3 regions of the Leptolyngbya sp. UWPOB_LEPTO1 genome follow, and region 2 is predicted to be linked to each of the others. Evidence: predicted binding sites of a transcription regulator. Region 2 holds the regulator's gene; each other region holds the start of a gene.
What was found. The regulator NtcA, encoded in region 2, controls nitrogen genes in cyanobacteria. The targets are predictions, from matches to a motif close to TTTGTANNNNNNNNTACAAA.

Region 1: a site for NtcA is predicted at 3,951-3,970, ahead of J0L70_RS13860 (SAM hydrolase/SAM-dependent halogenase family protein). Genes of this name have one in related genera too.
Region 3: a site for NtcA is predicted at 3,441-3,460, ahead of J0L70_RS24430 (ferredoxin--nitrite reductase). Genes of this name have one in related genera too.

Annotation. Positions count from the first base shown of each region.
Region 1 covers NZ_JAFLCJ010000008.1:57,163-63,978, reverse strand. Annotated here, with positions in the region: gene fabG (3-oxoacyl-[acyl-carrier-protein] reductase) at 1-29, opposite strand, end outside; gene J0L70_RS13870 (hypothetical protein) at 254-2,116, shown strand; gene J0L70_RS13865 (inositol monophosphatase family protein) at 2,233-3,048, shown strand; gene J0L70_RS13860 (SAM hydrolase/SAM-dependent halogenase family protein) at 3,137-3,913, opposite strand; gene pirA (arginine synthesis PII-interacting regulator PirA) at 4,037-4,189, shown strand; gene J0L70_RS13850 (hypothetical protein) at 4,441-4,605, opposite strand; gene moaC (cyclic pyranopterin monophosphate synthase MoaC) at 4,738-5,244, opposite strand; tRNA gene J0L70_RS13840 (tRNA-Arg) at 5,283-5,356, shown strand; gene J0L70_RS13835 (hypothetical protein) at 5,518-6,162, opposite strand; gene J0L70_RS13830 (tetratricopeptide repeat protein) at 6,767-6,816, shown strand, end outside.
Region 2 covers NZ_JAFLCJ010000001.1:257,335-264,150, reverse strand. Annotated here, with positions in the region: gene J0L70_RS01190 (DUF5615 family PIN-like protein) at 1-244, opposite strand, end outside; gene J0L70_RS01185 (DUF433 domain-containing protein) at 241-573, opposite strand; gene J0L70_RS01180 (RNA polymerase sigma factor, RpoD/SigA family) at 708-1,694, opposite strand; gene J0L70_RS01175 (vWA domain-containing protein) at 2,562-3,179, opposite strand; gene fabI (enoyl-ACP reductase FabI) at 3,204-4,004, opposite strand; gene ntcA (global nitrogen regulator NtcA) at 4,444-5,115, shown strand; gene J0L70_RS01160 (DUF3084 family protein) at 5,235-6,632, shown strand; gene J0L70_RS01155 (RuvC family protein) at 6,667-6,816, shown strand, end outside.
Region 3 covers NZ_JAFLCJ010000020.1:24,463-31,278, forward strand. Annotated here, with positions in the region: gene J0L70_RS24410 (DUF2382 domain-containing protein) at 29-862, opposite strand; gene J0L70_RS24415 (HEAT repeat domain-containing protein) at 991-2,268, opposite strand; gene J0L70_RS24420 (hypothetical protein) at 2,520-2,759, opposite strand; gene J0L70_RS24425 (QcrA and Rieske domain-containing protein) at 2,831-3,247, opposite strand; gene J0L70_RS24430 (ferredoxin--nitrite reductase) at 3,578-5,542, shown strand; gene J0L70_RS24435 (CmpA/NrtA family ABC transporter substrate-binding protein) at 5,639-6,816, shown strand, end outside.

The sequences.
Region 1 (6,816 bases), on a different contig from region 2:
ACGATCGCGACTTTTCCTTGCAGTTCCATGAGGTCTAATCCGATGTAAATATGCGAATCTGATCATATCGAGAAGCGGGAATCGCAGATCAGTGAATCTGCCAGGACTGATCCCGGATAGCTTGAAAATTTGGTGAAAAGATGATTAACTCGCAGAAGCTAGATGGTCTTTTCCCCTCATTGAGGAGTAGGATGGCTTCTATTGCGATCTCTCAATTTGTATCGATCGCTCTCTTGCAGTTTTACACTCACCTATGACCAGAGAACGCGGCATTCCTAATCGTCGGAACCGTAAGTCATCGCCGTCTCACCGAAGCGTGGCAGCTTCTTCGCGATCGACCCAAGCGGTTCAAGAACTCCCTTCCCCGAAAGAGTCTCCGACTAAGTTGGCTGCTGTGCTCGATCGCCTCAATCAAGCGCGAACCTGGCTGTTCAGTGATTGGCGGGCAATGATCGCATTGTCACTCGCAATCACAGGGGGCACAACTGCGCTCTCGCTCGCATTTTTGTTCAAGCTTCCTGCCGTTCCCAATTGTCCTTCAATTTTCTGGCCGCTCGCTTCAGCTTCTCTAAGACTCCATTGTGCTCAGCTCGCAGCAAATAAGCGGACTCCAAATGATTTATTAGAAGCGATCGAGCTTGTCAAAAATCTTCCCTCCGATCATCCGCTTTATGCAGAAGCGACTCGGTTGATTGAAGCTTGGGCACAAGAGATTTTGGACTTGAGTGAAGAGTCATTCCAAGCTGGAAAACTCGATGCTGCCATTAAAACAGCAAGAAGGGTTCCAAGAGTTGGGACTGCTCATACTCAAGTCGAAGAGCGAATTAAAAAATGGCAGAGTATTTGGTCATCTGCCGAAACCCTTTACCGCAAAGCTGAAGAGGCGCTACGGCAGCAAAATTGGCGGTTAGCAATGACAGAAGCAGGACGGTTATTGTCGATCGACAATACCTTCTGGCAAACTACAAAATACCAAGAGATTAGCGGCATCATTGCTGCAACCCGCGACGACATCAGCAAGATTACGAAAGCAAAAAGTTTGATCGAGTCCGGCGGGATACAGAATTTTCAAGAAGCAATCAAACTGCTGGCTAGCATCAACAATAAGAGCTATGTCTACCAAGGTGCGCAGGAAACCCTGGTCGATGCTGGGAAGAAGATGTTGGCGTTAGCTGATGCAGCACTCGATCGTAGAGACACAACGGCTGCATTAGACATTATTCGGCAGATTCCAGAAGCTGCAAATTTGAAGCAAGAGATCGAAGACTACGAAACATTAGCAAGTGCGATCAATCGAATCGGCAATGGGTTGCCCGAAGACTATGATGCCGCGACCGCCCAAGCGCAGAAAATTGGTGCAGATCGTCCGACTTTTGGAAAAGCGCAGCGGTTAATTGCGCGTTGGCAAGCAGAAAAAGGAGATATGGCGCAATTGAATCGAGCACAGCAGCTTGCGCAATCCAACCGACCTGAAGATTTGCAAGCGGCGATTGACGCTGCATCTCAGGTTTCTAGTTCTAATCCGAAGTCTCGGGAAGCTCGCCAGTTGATTCAGCGAGTCACCAGTGAAATGCAGAATCAAGAGGATCGTCCACTCATTCAGCAAGCAGAGCAAATTGCGAGTCGAGGCGATGCAGGATCGTTGCAACAAGCGATCTATTTGCTGGGTCGCATTTCTTCCCGGCGATCGCTCGGTGCAGAAGCAGCCGATAAACGCGGTCAGTATGCTCAGCAACTTCAAGCCATTCGCGATCGCGAACAGGCGTTGGCTCAACCTGTGTCTAGTCCTGTCCCTGATTCAGCAACTCCGCTACAGGGTGGGGATGCTGTACTCACGTTGCAGAAAGCAAGAGCGGCGGCGAATGGTGGTACGGTTGATTCGGTCACAGAAGGAATTCAGATTGCAGATACTGTACCCATAGCTAGCCCACTCCGCCCAGAAGCTCAGACGTTGATGAATGATCTGAGTCAGCAATTGCTGCAAACGGCAATGTCACAAGCGAGTGTAGATCCGGCGGGCGCGATCGCGATCGCTCAAAGAATTCCACTCGGCACGAATGCTTACGACCAGGCACAGTCGTTGATTCCTTTATGGCAACGCAGCTTAAGAAGATAGCCTGTTCTAAGATGTGAGAGTCTGACTTTGCAGGATGAAAAGATCAGGAGCATTTTGCAGGATGATGGAAGAATACTCCCTGCTCTCTATCTCCCGCACTGCTTTGGGATTTCGATATGTCTGAATTTTGGAATACGGTTCTCTCTTTTGCTCAGCAAATCACCACAGAAGTTGGTGCACAATTGCTCAAGGATTTTGGACAAGCTCAGGTAGCCGAAAAAGCCGATGGCAGTTTGGTGACACAATCGGATCAATGGGCGGATGAGCGGATTCGGAGCGCGATCGCTCAAGCTTTTCCTGATCACGGGGTTTTGAGCGAAGAAGTCGAGCATATTTTTCCCGATCGAGAATGGTGCTGGATTATTGATCCAGTCGATGGCACAACGAATTTTGCACGAGGGTTGCCGCTGTGGGGAATCTCGATCGGATTGCTTTATCAGGGCACTCCGGTTTTTGGATTGGTACATTTGCCCCCATTGGGGCAGTCTTTTTATGGATATTGGCAGGGTGAATCAGGGCTAGAGATGCCGTCGGGGGCTTTTCTCAATGGCAAACCGATTCGATCGAGCCAAGAAGCTTTAACGAAAAATCACTTTTTTAATCTCTGTGCAAGAAGTACTTCGGTTTTGCAGCAGCCGTTTCCTGCGAAAATTCGGATGTTGGGAGTAGCGACTTACAATTTGCTGACCGTTGCGGCGGGGTCAACAATGGGCGGAGTTGAGGCGACTCCAAAAATTTGGGATATTGCAGCAGTTTGGGCGATCGTGCAAGCATCAGGAGCCGTTTGGTATTCGCTAGAGTTAACCCCGATTTTTCCGTTAGAGGTTGGGAAAGATTATGGAGCACGATCATATCCCACGTTAGTCGTGAGTCGCAAAGAGTTGATCGAGGTTTTTGAGCCGTTGGTTCGGGCGATCGGTAAATTTAAATAGCGGTGATTTGAACAATCTACAAGCCTTCAACGCTTCATGGTTCTTTCAATGATTGGATGGTGAACTCAGAAGTCTTAAAGTTTTCGGACTAATTTGACTGAATAACAGTCACGATCGACGTTCCAATCCCCAATTTCAAATAGCTCTGAGCATTGCCATGATTCATCGCAATTTCAACCCAACCGTGACTTCCAATCAGTCCGATGATCTCGCCAACTTTCGCATCAGCATAGGTTGTATGACCTGCATAAATCGATTGATGAATCTGGACTGACCAAGAGCAATTGAAAAACCTTTCCCCCGGAATATTGGTGATCAAATTGCCGAAATGATCGATCGCCTGAATTACTCCTTGAATGCCATTCTCGGTTGCGATCGCATCAGGAATTGGCAATTTGATGATCGAATTCAAATCAATTTCATCCCCTAACTCTTTCAAGGGAACGCCACTTGCAAGGTGTGCTCCAACCGGGGCAAAGATATCGCGCCCGTGGAATGTTGCGCTGGGAGTTTGCGATCGCCAATATTTTCGATTCGTTAACTCGACCGCTGCCACTGCATGTTCTAAGATGCCGCTCACCAAACCATTATCTGGCGCAACCACAAATCCAGCTTTCAGCTGCACTGCGATCGCTCTGCGCGAACTGCCTACGCTTGGATCAACCACGACAACATGAACTGTCCCGTCCGGAAAATACGGATAGGCAGTCATAAGTTGAAAACGGGCAGAAGTAATATCTTGCGGAGGAATTTGATGCGTAAGGTCAATAGTTTGCAGCCTTGGATTAATTTGAGCGATCATACCTTTCATCACTCCGACATAAGCATCACTTAATCCAAAGTCTGTCATCAGGGTAACAATCATCTGTTTTGTCAAAAAACTACATCTCAAGTATGAATTTTTAGTAGCATAAGCTACCGTTTTAATTTGCCAATGCTAATATCAAATCATGGTGATAAGAAAAACTAACCTCTAGGAACCCTACATATGAATAGAAATCGTCTTCACGCAGCCGAAGTTACCCGCGTTCACCGCGAAAACTTACAACGAAATCTACAACGCCGCATGGAAGCAGCAAGAGCACGTGGCGATCAAGCTCTGCTGCGGATGTTGGAAGCAGAAGCAAGTTATCTGAGATAAAGTGTCTCCCTCATCTCTCATTGTAGGATCTCAAATATGCGCGGCTAAGCCGCGCTTTTTTAATGGTGAATTTTGGATTGAGGAAGGACGGCTTCAGCAATCGTCCTGTCCCTATCAATTCTGCAATCCAAAATCCACCTTAATATAAGAGAACTCAATTCAACTGATCGTGAGATCTGGGCTTGGGTTTTGCTGAACTCGCAGAAATTTTAGAATTGCACGCTGAGCAGAGCCGCAACCTGGCTGATGATTCATCTCGGACGACGCGTGCCGAAGTCGAGCGTAAACCATACAGAGTCAAGCAGTGAGATGTATTCATCTGCCGATAAATGTCCGGAGTGGCAACACGCCTCTAAAGCTTGTGCGATCGCATTAAAGAGCGATTCAGTCAGTTCTAATTCGTTCGGTTCATTCATTGCGGGAATACCACCTTGGATTTGCCAATGGAAAAATGAGGGGGCGATGTCAAGGGAGCATTTCCTGAGTATAAGCAATTTCACGGGGAACGCCTTCAAATAGTTCCCGCTTTACAAAAAATTTAAGAGGAATTACGGGTTTGGTGATTGCTGATAATCTCCCGATTTTCCTCCCGTTTTGCTCAGCAAGCAAATTTGTTCGATCGTAATGGATTTCTCGAGCGCTTTCGCCATGTCATAGAGCGTCAAAGCCGCAATAGAGGCTGCTGTCAAAGCCTCCATTTCAACGCCCGTCTCTGCTTTGATTTTCACAGTGGCTTGAATCTCAAATCCGGGAAGTTCGGGCACGGCAATAATATTGACTTCGACTTTTTGAATCGGGAGTGGGTGACACAGTGGAATTAAATTGGATGTTTGCTTCGCTGCCATGATTCCGGCGATTCGGGCTGTGCTTAGAACATCCCCTTTCGGACTATTACCCGACTCGATCGCCAGTAAAGTTTCGGGCTTCATCCGCACCCGCGCGATCGCTGTTGCTTGTCTTATCGTTGCAGATTTAGCTGATACATCAACCATCTGCGCTTGTCCTTGAGCATCAAGATGAGAAAGTGTTGAGGAATTTTCAGAATTTTTTGTCATTTGGAGCAGATTGTTGTATATTGAATAAGTGCTGACAAGGGCTTGTAGCTCAGTGGACTAGAGCACGTGGCTACGGACCACGGTGTCGGGGGTTCGAATCCCTCCTAGCCCGTTTAATATTTTAGGGGTGTTGATGAGACACCCCTTCAATGTTTTAAAGGCAATTTTCCTGTTCCACACTATTCTATTTTCTGACTTGTACTTTTTATCCAAAATCCAAAATAAAAACCCCTAACTGCTGTGAGGGGTTTTCAACGATCGCTGTTGCGACAATTACTGCGCGACACGACCTGGTTCAACATAAGCAGCCCGCGGTCTGCGAGTGCCGGTTGCTGCGCCTGCAAGAGATGCCGCTAAGCCCAAAAGTGAACCAATCACAAATGACCAACCTGCGGTTGCAGTCGTACCTGCGATGTTTCGGGCATCTTGAGCGCTGATATTGGGCGCTGCATTTGGATCGACATTCGGCACTCCAGTTTGAGGCAAAGCCGCCCCTGCAACATTTGCCGCTGTTGTAGCTGCTAAGCCAAACGCGCCTGATACACCACTCGCTAAAAGAAAAGCACTCAACGCTAGGGTCGTTGCCCAAAGAATTGCCCCATTCAGCAAAGCTGTACTTCGGGTCATCGGACCGCAAGCCCGTGCCATAATCCAGCTTCCAATAAACAGAGAAATCAGTAAGCTAATCGTTGCCCAGATGCCAACTGCTGTACCGACTCCACCTGCGTCAGAGCGGGGTGCGCCCGAATTTGCGATCGAGGTTGCCCCAATTGCTGCACCCAGTGCACTCAAAATCAACTGCGAAACCAGCGCGACAAATAAGCCAGCGAGAATCGGACCCCAACGAACCCGATCATGATAATCAGCTGCTACAGGAATGACAGCCGCTTCAGTTACAGGACGATTAGTATATGCCATTGTAAATTTGCTCCTCGAACAAAATAGTCATTTGCAAAGAAATTACGCTTGCCTAAGACTATATGGGCTGCTCAATGGAAATCACTCTATCGAGAGTGAGATGACCTTGATCCATCATTAGAAAGAAATTCTGCGGGATCAGCAAATTTTTACGGTAGTCCACACTGCAGTGATCAGAAAAAAAACGCCAGATTGAACAAGATTAATCGTCTCAGTATTCATCTCGATACCCTATTACAGCAGGTGTAGCTAGAGTTTTGCCTACTGCTGAAGTTCTACCTGTCTAGGGTGGATGTTCTTGTGCAAATCTGCATTTGTAGCTTGTAGTCCTTTTCCTATCAGTCTTTGAATACCATCAAGAGGGTGTTTCACGCATTTATCGCGTACCCGATGTCAGCTGTGACAATCGCAAGGTATGATCCGATCACTAGATTTCTAAGCACATCTGGTGTAGGTAAGATCATAGAATTTATCCAGGTGAAGACTGTCCTTTGATAGAAGTGCTCGCAAATAATTGCAATGTTTCATCGAACATCTGAACACGCTAGTTTCTGATCGACTTGACGTTCCTCGTAATTGTTTTATAGATTCTCGTATGCTCACAATGACTCGAATTCGTCGATCAATATTGCCACTGACTGTCTTGCTTTGGGC
Region 2 (6,816 bases):
TCAAAACCCTGGAGCTTGTCTGCACTGTAATAAATTGACCAAATTCAATTGGTATTGTCTTACGATCGTGCGTTACTAACACTCTGTTATCTCTTGCTGCAAGTGCCAGAACTTCTGGGTCTTTTATTCCTTCTAACCCTGCGTCATTAGCTGAACGAAAATCCAGTCTTGGCTCTCTGCGAATTGTTCCAGTTACAATGGCTTGTCTCAAATCAGCATCAGCCTGAAATCGAATTTCTGTCATACTGCATTGTGCTTCTGAGCTTGAGCCGCTTTCAATTTCTCATACAGTAACGGATTCTTCTCTTTACAATCCTGTTGTAATTGCTGAAACTCTGCTTCACCTACTTCCAGATAAGCATCAATTAACTTTCGGTTGGCGAGATAGAATGCGATCGCACCATAGACCTGTTCCAACGAAAGCAACGGAAAATTCTGAGCAATACTTTCAGGTGACTCTCCATCTAAAAATGCATAAACAATCGAATCGAGAGAAATACGAGTGCCTACGACCCAATACCCTGTCTCTCGCTGTTCAATATAGGACTTTGCCAAAATAGGAGCCAATGCCATAAGAGAACCTATCCTTTTGTTGCCTAAATTTTAGACGCAATGCTTTACTTCATCCTAGAAAATTGCCGCATCTTCCAACCAAAAAAAGGGGGCATCAAACTGATGTCCCCTCTGTGAGTTATAAAACCCTAAACTTAGCTAGCAATGTACTCGCGCACATTCGCCTTGCGACGACGTAAATGATCCAAAGCTTGCCGCTCTAGCTGACGAACCCGTTCCCGGCTCAAGTTTAAGCGATCGCCGACTTTTGCCAGCGATAACTCGTGCCCATCTTGCAACCCATAGCGCAAGTTCAGCACTTCTTTCTGCTGCGGAGTCAAATCCGTCATCAACGTTTCAAGATCCTGACGGAGCAAGTCTTGAGTCAAATAAGCATCCGGTGAAGGACCATTATCCTCAAGTAGCTCTTGCAATTCAGTATCTTGATTATCTCCAACTCGTAAGTCTAGCGAGACAGGCTGACGAGACATCAATAAGAACTCCCGAATCTGTTCCGGCTCAAGCTCTAATTCCGCCGCGATCTCAGCCGCCGTGGCACTGCGCCCTAATTTCTGAGCTAGCTCGCGCTGAACTCGCTTAATCTTATTCAGCTTCTCCGTAATGTGAATCGGTAATCGAATCGTCCGGGCTTGCTGAGCGATCGCTCTTGTAATCGCCTGACGAATCCACCAGTACGCATACGTCGAGAACTTGTACCCACGAGTCGGATCAAACTTCTCTACGCCACGCTCTAAGCCAAGTGAGCCTTCTTGAATCAAATCCAAGAACTCTAAATTACGCTTCTGATACTTCTTCGCGATCGACACAACCAGGCGAAGATTCGCTTCGATCATCTTCTGCTTAGCGCGACGACCCCGTTGAAAAATACCATTCAACTCAGAATCACTGAGATGAACATGCTCAGAAAACTCCTGCTGCGTCGGCGCGTGACCCAGCTTCTTCTCAAGCTTTTCTTTCTTCTCTTGCAAGGTCATCATCTGCTGAACCTGCTTCCCGTAGAGAATCTCTTGCTCGTGTGTCAACATCGGCACACGACCAATCTCATGCAGATACGTCCGCACCATATCAGCCGTATAGGTGGGGCTAGGAGTGGATTTAGATTTGGTATTGGCAGTAGCCATGTGCAGTCAACTCCGTGAAATGAAAACTTTAGACAACAAACTCGAATCGATTCCAAGCCGATACAGGAATGAAATGCTGTTTAACTCCACCCTGGGAAGGGGGATAAATCTTTAGCACGCTTACAAAATAAGGGGTACAAGCACGAACAGCCGAAAGTGTAGCGGTGAGGTTCAGGACTCTAAATCGAAGTCGTTTCGACTTTACTTAATGATAAGACGAATTCTAAATAAAGTAAAGAGCCTTACAGGGAAATTACTCAGGAATTTCAGCAAATATTTAGCTTTCCAAAGTAAATTGCAAGACATGGGCATTACCCTAAAACTTCATTTAAAACTTGGTGAATTGATTCTTCTATAATGACGGTTTGATTTACAGTTGGATAGAGTCTCTAGAGAGGGATAACCGTACTTTTTTAAGTGCTGCTGTTATGATTTCTGACTTGCGCATTTAGAGAATGTTCCAGTGAGCCAAACCCCGTATCCATCAACTGGTCTATGGATTTCATTCTGACAGTTCAATCCACAATTTATTGTGAAAAAATGGGGACATTTTAGGCTACTTTTCAGATATGAAATTGAAGTGTCATTAAGGTGACGATTTCATTAAAAACTGGATCAAGGCTGCAACATTGGTCAGCTTAAAACGAAGAGCAATTATACTTATCGAGAACCGTCATCAGTTTTGCGACGCGGGTCGGTATCCCGATGAGGTTCGGAGCTTTTCGTTGTGGTTTCCTGGCTATTCCTTCAGGTAGGGTATTGCTGCTGCGACTGACCAATTGGGTGCATCGAGTCGATTGACTGGGCTTGCGATTTTAGGCTCGATCGCTGCTCATTCTGCCTAAACTTAATCGCTGTTTTAGCGTGCTAATCTACGATCGCATTCAACAACACTTCTGCCAAACTCATATCTGCCATATCATCCATCGTCACCGTGTCGCAGATATCAAACTTTGCTCCTACACTTTGAAGCTGATCGTCGAGAACCTTCAAGAATTTTGTCGCACTGGCGTCTGAGCCAACTTGAATAAAAGAAATGGCTAATTCTTCATCGCGTTCCATTTTCTGTGTCGCTTGCACGATCGCTTCAATCACAGCTCGACGATCGTCCGGCTCACCATCGGTAATGACTAAAATGGTTTCTCCAGTTTTGCTCTGTCCTGTGGCTTTGCGGCGAAAATAATCTTCGGTGGCATCCCGCAACACTGCTGCCAGATTGGTCGAGCCAACCGGATCGTTTTCCATAAAAATCTGTGCGACTTTGCTCGTCGTCACATTCTCGTACCGTCTGAATCGGCTAGAAAACGTATAAACCGTAATACCATCGGGATCAAACTGCTCGCATTTGCGCGCCAGTGCCAGCGTTGATTCTTGGGCTGCTTCCCAACGACTGCCGCCCCCAATTTGATCATTGGTAGACATACTGCCACTTTTATCCAAAATCAAGGTGTAGTCTCGATTTTGCAAAGTTTCAAAATTGGGCACGGCACATCTCCTATCGTCTAATTGCTATCCAGCAGTGGGCTTCGATCCCGTCATCCCCATAATTTCGTAGCCTGCATCGACGTAGATCACCTGACCCGTGATCCCGCTTGATAGATCACTACAGAGAAATGCTGCGGTATTCCCGACTTCGATCTGCGTCACCGTTCGACGTAACGGCGCAACTTCTTCAACGTGGTGAATCATATCGAGAATGCCACCGACTGCCGAGGAAGCCAATGTCCGAATCGGACCTGCTGAAATCGCATTGACTCGAATATTGTTCTGCCCTAACTCATTTGCGAGGTAGCGCACGTTCATTTCCAATGCTGCCTTGGCAATTCCCATGACGTTATAGTTCGGGATGACTTTCACACCACCGAGGTAAGTCAGCGTCACGATACTACCGCCTTCGCTCATTAGAGGTTTTGCGGCTCCAGCTAGTTGCACCAGCGAGTAAGAACTGATATCCAACGCCAGCGAATAACCCGCGCGCGACGTTTTGGAGAAATCGCCGGATAAATCATCTTTGCTAGCAAATGCGAGACAGTGGATCAGAATATCCAACTTGCCCCATTTGTCTTTCACGGTATTGAATGCGCTCTCAATCTGTGCGTCATCTTGCACGTTCAACGGCAAGAACAAACTGGGATTGAGCGGCTCGGTCAAGTCGGCAACTTTCTTTTCCGCTTTGCCGGTTGCATCCGGTAGATAGGTGATGCCAATATTTGCGCCTGCTTTGTGTAGCTGCTGAGCGATGCCCCATGCGATCGAGCGGTTGTTCGCGATTCCCGTTACAAGTGCGTTCTTTCCAGTCAGGTCTAGCATGGTCTTCTACCGTGTAAAGCATTTATGAGGATAGCAGAAAGGGATCCCTCTCGAACTGCTCCTCGCTGACGCGATCGTCCCAAGCTTGGCGAATCGAGGATCGAATTGCGTCATTTCTCAGTTCGGTTTTTCTGCCAGCGAATCCTCTCTGATTCTGGTTCGGAATCCTTCATGATTCCTTAATGCCTCGTCCTAGAATATTCGTGCTTTCACGGTATGATCTGTGGAAATTATTGGGTCTGCCCAGAAGATTCCAGTAGATCGACTCGAAATTGCGCCTTCTTCTTAGAGAATTTACTGAGTTTTCTGAAGATCAAAGCGAAATTGTAGTTTACGACACTAAAACAGATCATAGACTCAGTTTTAGTGGTCTAAAGTCATCGATTGCTTACATAGACTGTTAGACTTCCCAGCTTCACTCGATACGACAAGGAAAGAAATGGTAGTGACCAAGGATAAACCGCTTGCAGCGATGTTTCGTCAGATTGGAGGGGGAGCATATCCTCCTGTTGTAGAGACGTTTGAACGCGGTAAGACCATCTTCTTTCCGGGCGATCCGGCGGAGCGGGTCTACTTTCTCGTCAAGGGTGCGGTTAAACTCTCACGGGTGTACGAGGCAGGAGAAGAAATTACCGTCGCGCTGCTGCGAGAAAACAGCGTGTTCGGGGTGCTTTCTCTGATCACAGGACAACGTGCCGATCGCTTTTATCACGCAGTTGCCTTCACCCCTGTCGAATTGCTGTCTGTTCCGATCGAACAAGTTGAAAAAGCGCTCAAAGACAATCCCGAACTCTCAATGCTGATGCTGAAAGGCTTGTCGTCGAGAATTTTACAAACTGAAATGATGATCGAAACGCTGGCGCACCGAGATATGGGATCGCGTCTTGTTAGTTTCCTCCTGATTCTGTGTCGTGACTTTGGTGTGCCCTCACAAGAGGGGATCATGATTGATCTCAAACTGTCTCACCAAGCGATCGCTGAAGCAATCGGCTCGACTCGCGTCACAGTCACCCGCTTACTGGGCGATTTGCGTCAGGACAAAATGATCTCAATTCACAAGAAAAAAATAACCGTTCATAATCCGGTAACGCTTAGTCAACAATTTACCTAATTCGATTAGAATTCAGTCCTGAGTGACTCACGCGAATCATAGAGCGAGCAGTCATAATGAAAGGCAAAGTCTGAAAGTGCCCTTAGAGTGCAGTATGTCTAGGGGTTTGTGGGAGCGTCATGTCCGATGTCGGGCTAATTCTAATTTTGGTGGTGTTGGTGTTAGGAGGGGTGATCGCGACAGTCGGCGATCGCTTAGGAACGCGCGTGGGAAAAGCCCGCCTCAGCTTGTTCAATCTCCGTCCCAAACAAACAGCAGTTGTCGTGACGATTTTGACGGGCACGCTGATTTCTGCCTCTACGTTAGGCGTTTTACTGCTTGCCAGTCGCACCTTTCGAGAGATGGTGTTGAACTTCGGGCGAATTCAAGCCGACTTGCGGGCGACAAATCGCGACCTCGATAAAGTCACGGCTGATCTCAAAACCACAGATCAGCGAAAAGCTGAGGTTGAGAAAGATCTAGAGCAAGCGCGATCGGAACGTGCCCAAATTGAGGAATATCTCAAGCGCCTCAATGCCAATCTTCAAGTTTCAGTCGCTCGACAACGAGAAACCGATGCCCAACTTCGCAGGACAGAAGCGCAGCGAGATCTCACCCGCAATCAGCTAGAAACAGTTTCTCAGCAAGCACTCTCGCTCCGCAACGAAATCAATCAACTGGAATCTGAGCAGCAGGCGTTAATTGAACAACGGGATCAGGTGAAAGCCCAAATTGCGGAACGAGATGCGCAAATTGCGGAACGAACTGCCCTGATTGAAAAGCGCGATCGCGAAATTAATGAGCGCGATCAAGTCATTGCTCAACGCGAAGCAGAATTGAAAACCCTGGAACAGCAGAGAGCTTTTCTCGTGGCAGCCGTTCAGCAAATTCAGCAAGATGTGGAACAGATTCGCCGAGGTGATCTGGCAATTTTTCGGACACAAGTGCTGTCTTCAGGTGTTGTGCGCGTCGTCGAACAAGGTGGAGCCAAAGCAGCGGTCGATCAATTACTGCAATTGGCAAATCAAACCGCGATCGAGTCGCTTCGCCTGGGGCAGAACAATCAGCAAATTGTGCAAATCCCGATTGCGGAAGTGCAAAACCTCATTCAGCAAATTCAAGATGGTAAAGATTATCTGGTGCGGGTGCAAGCCGGGGCAAATTATGTTCTCGGTGACGACCGAGGCGTTGTCGTGAATATGAGTGCGGTGCCGAATCAGGTTGTCTTTTTAGCAGGAGATACGATCGCGACTCAAACGCTGGAACCGTCTAAACTGTCCCCCCAGGATTTTCAGAAAACCTTACAAGATTTGATTGCGGCTTCTAATGCCCGTGCCCGTGTCGCAGGGGTGATGAATGACAGACTAGAGGTTGAGAAACTGTTGAGTCTGGGATCTTTTATCGATCAGCTTCGCCGCTATCCGAATTCGATTGAATTGCGGGCAGTTGCATCGGATGTGACTTACACAGCGGGACCGCTCAAAATAGAATTAGTAGCGGTGCAGGATGGGCAGGTTGTGCTGCGGGCATCGAATTAGCAATCTGTAGACAGAACAACGGCAAGAGGTGAGTATGGCGGAACAGCCCGTTATTCTGGGATTTGATCCAGGGCGACAAAAATGCGGAGTCGCAGTGATGGGAGTCGATCGCCGAATTTATTATCATCAAGTGATCTCGTCTGAAGAGACGATTTCGACGATCTCATCTCTGAGGAGTCAGTTT
Region 3 (6,816 bases), on a different contig from region 2:
CATCAACACTCAGGTTACTTAGCCAAAATTAGATTTGTCGATCGACATTCGGATTGCCATCAATGTCGAGATCGAGTTCTTCTCGGCGAACCTGATCCTCTGCGGTTACTGTTTCATGATCGACGACCTTTTTCACGCGGACTTCTTCGCGCACAAATGTCTCTTTCTGGATATCAGGCACTTCTTCATAGACTTCCACCCGTGCGACTTCGCCTTCGTGGAAATCTGCTTCACCCGGCATCACAGTTGATTCACCTGTAACAGGAGATCGCTCAATGACAACGCGCTCTCTCTCGACTGGAACTTCCACCCGTGCGGTTTCAGTTTCAACATGTTTACCAACTGCGACTTCACCTGTTTTGCGACGAGCTTTATTGGCAATTAAGCGCTCTTGATACAGACGTAAAGTGTCGTGATCTTCGGTGAGATTGTACAACGCTGGATCGTGCTCGTAGCGATAGCTGTCTTGGTCGTAGGTCATGTCGGTTGCAGTCATGCCCGCTGCGACTGTATTCGGACGATAGATATCGCGGACTTGTTCTTCGTAGTCGTAGCCGACCAAGTGATCCGGGTCGTATTCGGGTAAATCTTCGACTTGAGCCTTGGTTAAGCCGTTGGCATACACTCGACGTTCGCCATAAACAATTCGAGCTTGTCCGATCGGCATCAGGACTTTTTTACCCAAAATCCACACACCTGTATTGATCACGAGATAACGGAATGCACCATTATCATCAACGAGAACATCCTCAACTGAACCGATCTTGTCGTTGCCAGAATATAAATCAAGCCCAATTACATCATCATTATCAAAATGCGTCCGATAGTCGGGGTCAAAATCCTTAATCTTATGAAGCGCCATAGTACTTTTGTCGATCCTTAGTAAAGAACGAATATGTCTTCACAATAAGGTTCGCTGACTCTGGCTTCCTCACCCTTTTGATGAGTTGTGTCGAGCCAAAAGCAGTAGTTTCTAGCGTTCTCTCGACCTCAGTAGCTCCATTCTTGCAGGGCGATCGCAATTCCTGTTTTCAAGTCTGATTCTTGTGCTTCGATCTGACCTAATTTTTGATACGCGACTTCTGCATCTAATGTTTTCAAAGCAGAAATCACATGCAGTCGTACGCCCTCATCAGCATCTGCTAGCATCGCGATCAGGGGATCGATCGCATTCGGATCGCCTAATTGCCCCAGAGAAAGCGCCACGGCTTGTCGAACGGTTGGTGTACGTGTAGGACAGGCTAATAAAATGGCAGTCGCTTGCGATCGTAAATTCTCTCCAACTCGCCCTAAAGTTTGAACAATCTCAAGCTGAATTCCTTCATCAGAAGTTGTCATGAAAACACATTCTAAATAGATGAGTGCATCCACGATCGGCATCCATCCTAAAGCACGAACTAAGTCGATCGCGAGATTTTCTGGCATATACTCTGACTTCAAAGCTTCATACAGAGCAGTTGCAGCTTCGGGAGTCGCAAGGCGACCTAACGCGATCGCCGCCTGACGACACACTTCTAAATTCAGATCAAACAATAACGGGCGGAGATGCTTGACTAAATCTCGCCCTTCACAAAATCCCAGTCCTGATACTGCGGCAATTCTGACCGGAGCCGCAACATCTTTGAGCGCCGTTATCAAGAGGGCAGTGATTTCAGGAGAATGAAAGCTGCTGAGGGCTTCGATGGCGATCGCGCGCACTTGAGCATCTGAGTCATTCACGACTTGCATCAGCAAGGGCACGGTCTGCGATCGCCGAATTTGTCCTAATGCTTGGGTCGCAAACAATCGAGTCGAATCTTCATGCAATAACTCTTCAATCACATGCACAGCCGTACTCCCTAAAGTTGCGAGCACTGAAACTGCCATTGAATTGAGTTCTTCACTGTGCGAAGTCTTCAAGACCTCAATCAAGGTTTCAACCACTTGAGGGTGATGAAAGTTTCCTAAGATGCGGATCGCAAACCACTGAGACTCCGGATCAGCTTCTTCATCTTTGAGCAGTTCAATTAAGGGCCGAAGTGCATCAATGCCGAAATTCGGAAAGACTTTTGCGATGTCCCAACGTTCTTGGAAACTTCCGGATTCTAGAACTTGCATGGCTAGATTCAGAAGTGCAGGTGTCACATTCGGGTCAGAAAGTGCTGTTCCTTGAGTAGACTCATCTCCTAGAAGGAGCAGTTGTAAGTCTAAGCTTAATTGCTCCCAGTCCGCGCGACGAGCCGAGGTTTGAGCGCGTTCCAAAATTTCGGTGTAGCTGAATTTCTGCACAATATTCGCCCTAGCACATCTCAGTTCTCACGATGTTTACTTTGCCACAGAAAGGGGCGATCGAGAAGTAGGGGTTCCGAGAATAGCATCGGGAGGATTCGGATTGTGCATAGGGTCGGAGTTTTATGGGGAAGTGGGGGATGGGGAGATAAGGGAAAACTGGAAATGATTCTTGTTTTCTATCTTCCCATCCGGCTGAAATTGACTAGCTGCTCGCTTCTGCTTCCAGAATTAGAAGAAGAAAGCGAGTTTTACATTTTGCCGTTTTGCATCACTTGTTGAAGGTGATGACGAATCTCTTGAGCCGTTTGTTGATCTTGCTCTCTTAACTTCTGAAACAGTTGCACACAGGGCTGAGAATTCATCTGTTGTGCATCTTGAATGTAAGTTTCATAAGCTTTGACCGCTTCTGCTTTATTGTGCAAGGCGGTGAGCAAATCATATTCGAGATCGCTAATTGCGCTGCCGCTTTTTTCTGCCATTTGAGTCATAATCACATCTCCATTCGATCTGATCTAACGGTGGAACAAAGCGATCGAGCCGTCCTCTACCTAAAGTTTCACTACAGTTTCACAACCACATTTTCTCCATCGATGCTTGCCTCGTACTTGGCTAAAGCTGCGGTTGCAGGACCTTTCTGTACCGAGCCATCGGGTGCAAAAGCTGAGCCATGACAAGGACATTCAAACGCTTTACGCTCAGCCTTCCATGCCACTAAGCACCCTTGATGGGTACAGGTTGGATTCACAGCTAACAGAGATTTCGGATCAGCCGGATTACGAACAATAGCGATCGGTGCGGGTGACTCAGTCTGTAAAAAGCCTTTTTGATCTAACTCTGCCACCTTGCCCACAGTCTGCATCCCACTCGCACTCTTCTGCCCCCCCTGACAAGCTGCTAAAAACGCAGTCAACACTGCCGGAACTCGACTCATGACCCATCCAACGCTTGCCCACGATAGAACTGTTCTCCGACGCATGAGGTTCTCCTAAAGAACGATAGAGGAGTAGTGAGTAGGGAGTGGGGAGTAGGGTAAATCCTTTCTATCTCCCACTCCTCCCCCGCTCCCCACCAAATTACAACTATTTCTAAAGTACGCCCTTCCCCCTCTTCCCGCCGACAGATGACGAAAACGAATCGACTTTATGCAGAAACGTCATATTATGAAAAGTTTTGTAACAACAGATACGAATGTCCTCTGTGATCCCGATTACCTTTACTCAGTAATCACCGCGAATCATCAAACGGTTCCGCAGTTGATATCGATTTGTGTTCGCTCTGGAACACCTTATATTCATAGGCTCAATCCATGACAGACACCCTTGCAGCACCGACCCTCAATAAGTTTGAAAAACTCAAAGCAGAGAAAGATGGTCTTGCGGTGAAAGCAGAACTCGAGCACTTTGCTCGGCTCGGCTGGGAAGCAATGGATGAAACCGATCGTGATCATCGCTTGAAATGGCTCGGTGTGTTCTTTCGCCCCGTAACTCCTGGCAAATTTATGCTGAGAATGCGGGTTCCGAATGGCATTATCACGAGCGGACAAACTCGGGTGCTCGGAGAAATCCTTCAGCGCTATGGAGATGATGGCAATGCAGACATCACGACTCGCCAGAACTTTCAACTGCGAGGAATTCGGATTGAAGACCTTCCCGAAATTTTTCGTAAGTTTGACCAAGCTGGATTGACGAGCATTCAATCCGGGATGGATAACGTTCGTAACATTACCGGATCGCCTGTTGCTGGCATTGATGCAGATGAGCTAATTGATACTCGCGGGCTAGTTCGCAAAGTTCAAGACATGATCACGAACAATGGTCGTGGTAATTCGAGCTTTAGTAACTTGCCTCGGAAATTCAATATTGCGATCGCAGGGTGCCGCGATAACTCAGTTCATGCTGAAATCAATGACATTGCTTTCGTTCCCGCTTTCAAAGATGGCACATTAGGATTCAATATCCTAGTTGGCGGATTCTTCTCTGGGAAACGCTGCGAAGCTGCAATTCCACTCAATGCTTGGGTTGACCCGCGCGATGTCGTTGCGGTCTGCGAAGCAATTTTAACGGTCTATCGGAACTTGGGACTGAGAGCAAATCGTCAAAAAGCTCGCTTAATGTGGCTGATTGATGAGATGGGCTTGGAACCGTTCCGCGAAGCTGTTGAAAAACAATTGGGATATGCTTTTACGCCTGCTGCTGCCAAAGACGAGATCCTTTGGGACAAGCGAGATCACATTGGGATTCATGCCCAAAAACAGCCTGGATTAAACTATGTGGGCTTGCATGTTCCAGTGGGACGGTTATACGCGCAAGATTTGTTTGATTTAGCTCGGATCGCTGAAGTTTACGGCAGTGGTGAAATTCGCTTAACTGTCGAGCAGAATGTGATCATTCCGAATGTTCCGGATTCACGAGTTTCTGCATTGCTCAGAGAACCCATTGTCAAACGGTTCTCGATCGAGCCTCAGAATCTTTCACGGGCATTAGTGTCTTGTACTGGTGCACAGTTTTGTAACTTTGCACTGATTGAAACTAAAAATCGTGCGGTTGCTTTAATGCAAGAGCTAGAACAAGACCTGTACTGTCCTCGCCCAGTGCGCATTCATTGGACAGGTTGCCCGAACTCTTGTGGACAACCTCAAGTTGCAGATATCGGACTGATGGGCACAAAAGTCCGCAAAGATGGCAAAACAGTCGAAGGCGTGGATCTCTATATGGGGGGCAAAGTTGGCAAACATGCTGAACTTGGAACCTGTGTGAGAAAAAGCATTCCCTGTGAAGATCTCAAACCGATTCTGCAAGAGATTTTGATCGAGCAATTTGGTGCGCGTCTCTGGTCAGACCTGCCCGAATCCGCTCGTCCAAATCCGACCGCCTTGATCACGCTCGATCGTCCCACGGTGGAAACACCGAACGGGAAATCAACAACCGTGCAAGAGCTTAATGCACAAGAGTTTGACTATGTGCTGAGTGCGCCACCTGTTGTAAAAGCGCCAACAGAAATCGCAGCTCCAGCAACGATTCGTTTTGCTCAGTCAGGAAAAGAAATCACCTGCACCCAGGATGATTTGATTCTAGACATTGCAGACCAAGCCGAAGTCGCGATCGAAAGTTCTTGCCGATCAGGAACGTGTGGAAGTTGTAAATGCACCTTACTCGAAGGTGAAGTCAGCTATGACAGCGAACCCGATGTGCTCGATGAGCACGATCGCGCTTCGGGTCAGATTCTCACCTGTATTGCTCGTCCTGTCGGTCGTATCTTGCTCGATGCTTGATCCCTAAGTTTGTTCGCTCCGCTCATTGTTCTCACATGCGCCAGCTTTTTGCTGTGCTTCCTTTTCCTTCAGTACATTCTCTAAAAAGGACGATCCATGTCTTCTAATCTTTCAAGACGTAAGTTCATTTTGACCGCAGGCGCAACCGCAGCAGGCGCAGTGATTGTGAATGGTTGTAGCACAGGTCTAAATAAAAGTGCTTCTAGCGGTGCGTCCTCTCCTGCTGCCTCTCCTGCTGCAAATATCAGTGCGGCAGATGCACCAGAAGTCACAACGGCTAAATTAGGCTTTATCGCCCTGACCGATTCGGCTCCATTGATCATTGCGTTAGAGAAAGGATTCTTCGCGAAGTACGGCATGAAGGATGTGACCGTTACTAAGCAAACCTCATGGGCAGTGGTGCGTGACAACTTGGAATTGGGTTCCGAGAGAGGTGGAATTGATGGTTCTCACATTTTGACTCCGATTCCTTACTTTATGTCCGCAGGTAAAATTACCAAGGGTAATACGCCTGTGCCGATGTACATCTTGAGCCGTTTGAACACTGACGGTCAAGGAATTTCAGTCTCGAATGACTATGCTGATCTCAAGCTTGCAGTCGATAGCTCTCCTTTGAAAGCAAAAATCGCGGAAGCAGCAGCAGCAGGTAAGAAATTCAAGTGTGCTATGACTTTCCCAGGGGGAACTCACGATCTGTGGATTCGTTACTGGCTCGCAGCAGGTGGCATTGATCCTGAGAAAGATGTTGACCTTGTGGTTGTTCCACCCGCTCAAATGGTTGCCAATATGGAAACCAAAACGATGGATGCCTTCTGTGTGGGTGAACCTTGGAACGAGCGCTTAGTTAGCAAGAAATTGGGTTACACCGCGATTACCACAGGCGAATTCTGGAAGAACCATCCAGAAAAATCGTTCTCAATGCGGGCTGATTGGGTAGACAAGAATCCTAAAGCAACAAAAGCCCTGATGATGGCAGTCCTTGAAGCTCAAATGTGGTGTGACAAGGACGAGAACAAAGAAGAAATGTGCAAGATCTTGTCGGCTGACAAGTATGTGAAAGCGCCTGCTGCAGACATTGTTGAACGTTCAAAAGGGAACTTCGATATGGGCAATGGTCGCACGTTGCAGAACAGCGATCTGCTGATGAAATTCTGGCGTGAGGATGCAGCTTATCCGTTCAAGAGCCATGACGCTTGGTTCGTCACTGAAAATATGCGTTGGGGCAAGTTTGAAGCCGATACCGATGTCAAAGCGTTAGTTGACAAAGTGAATCG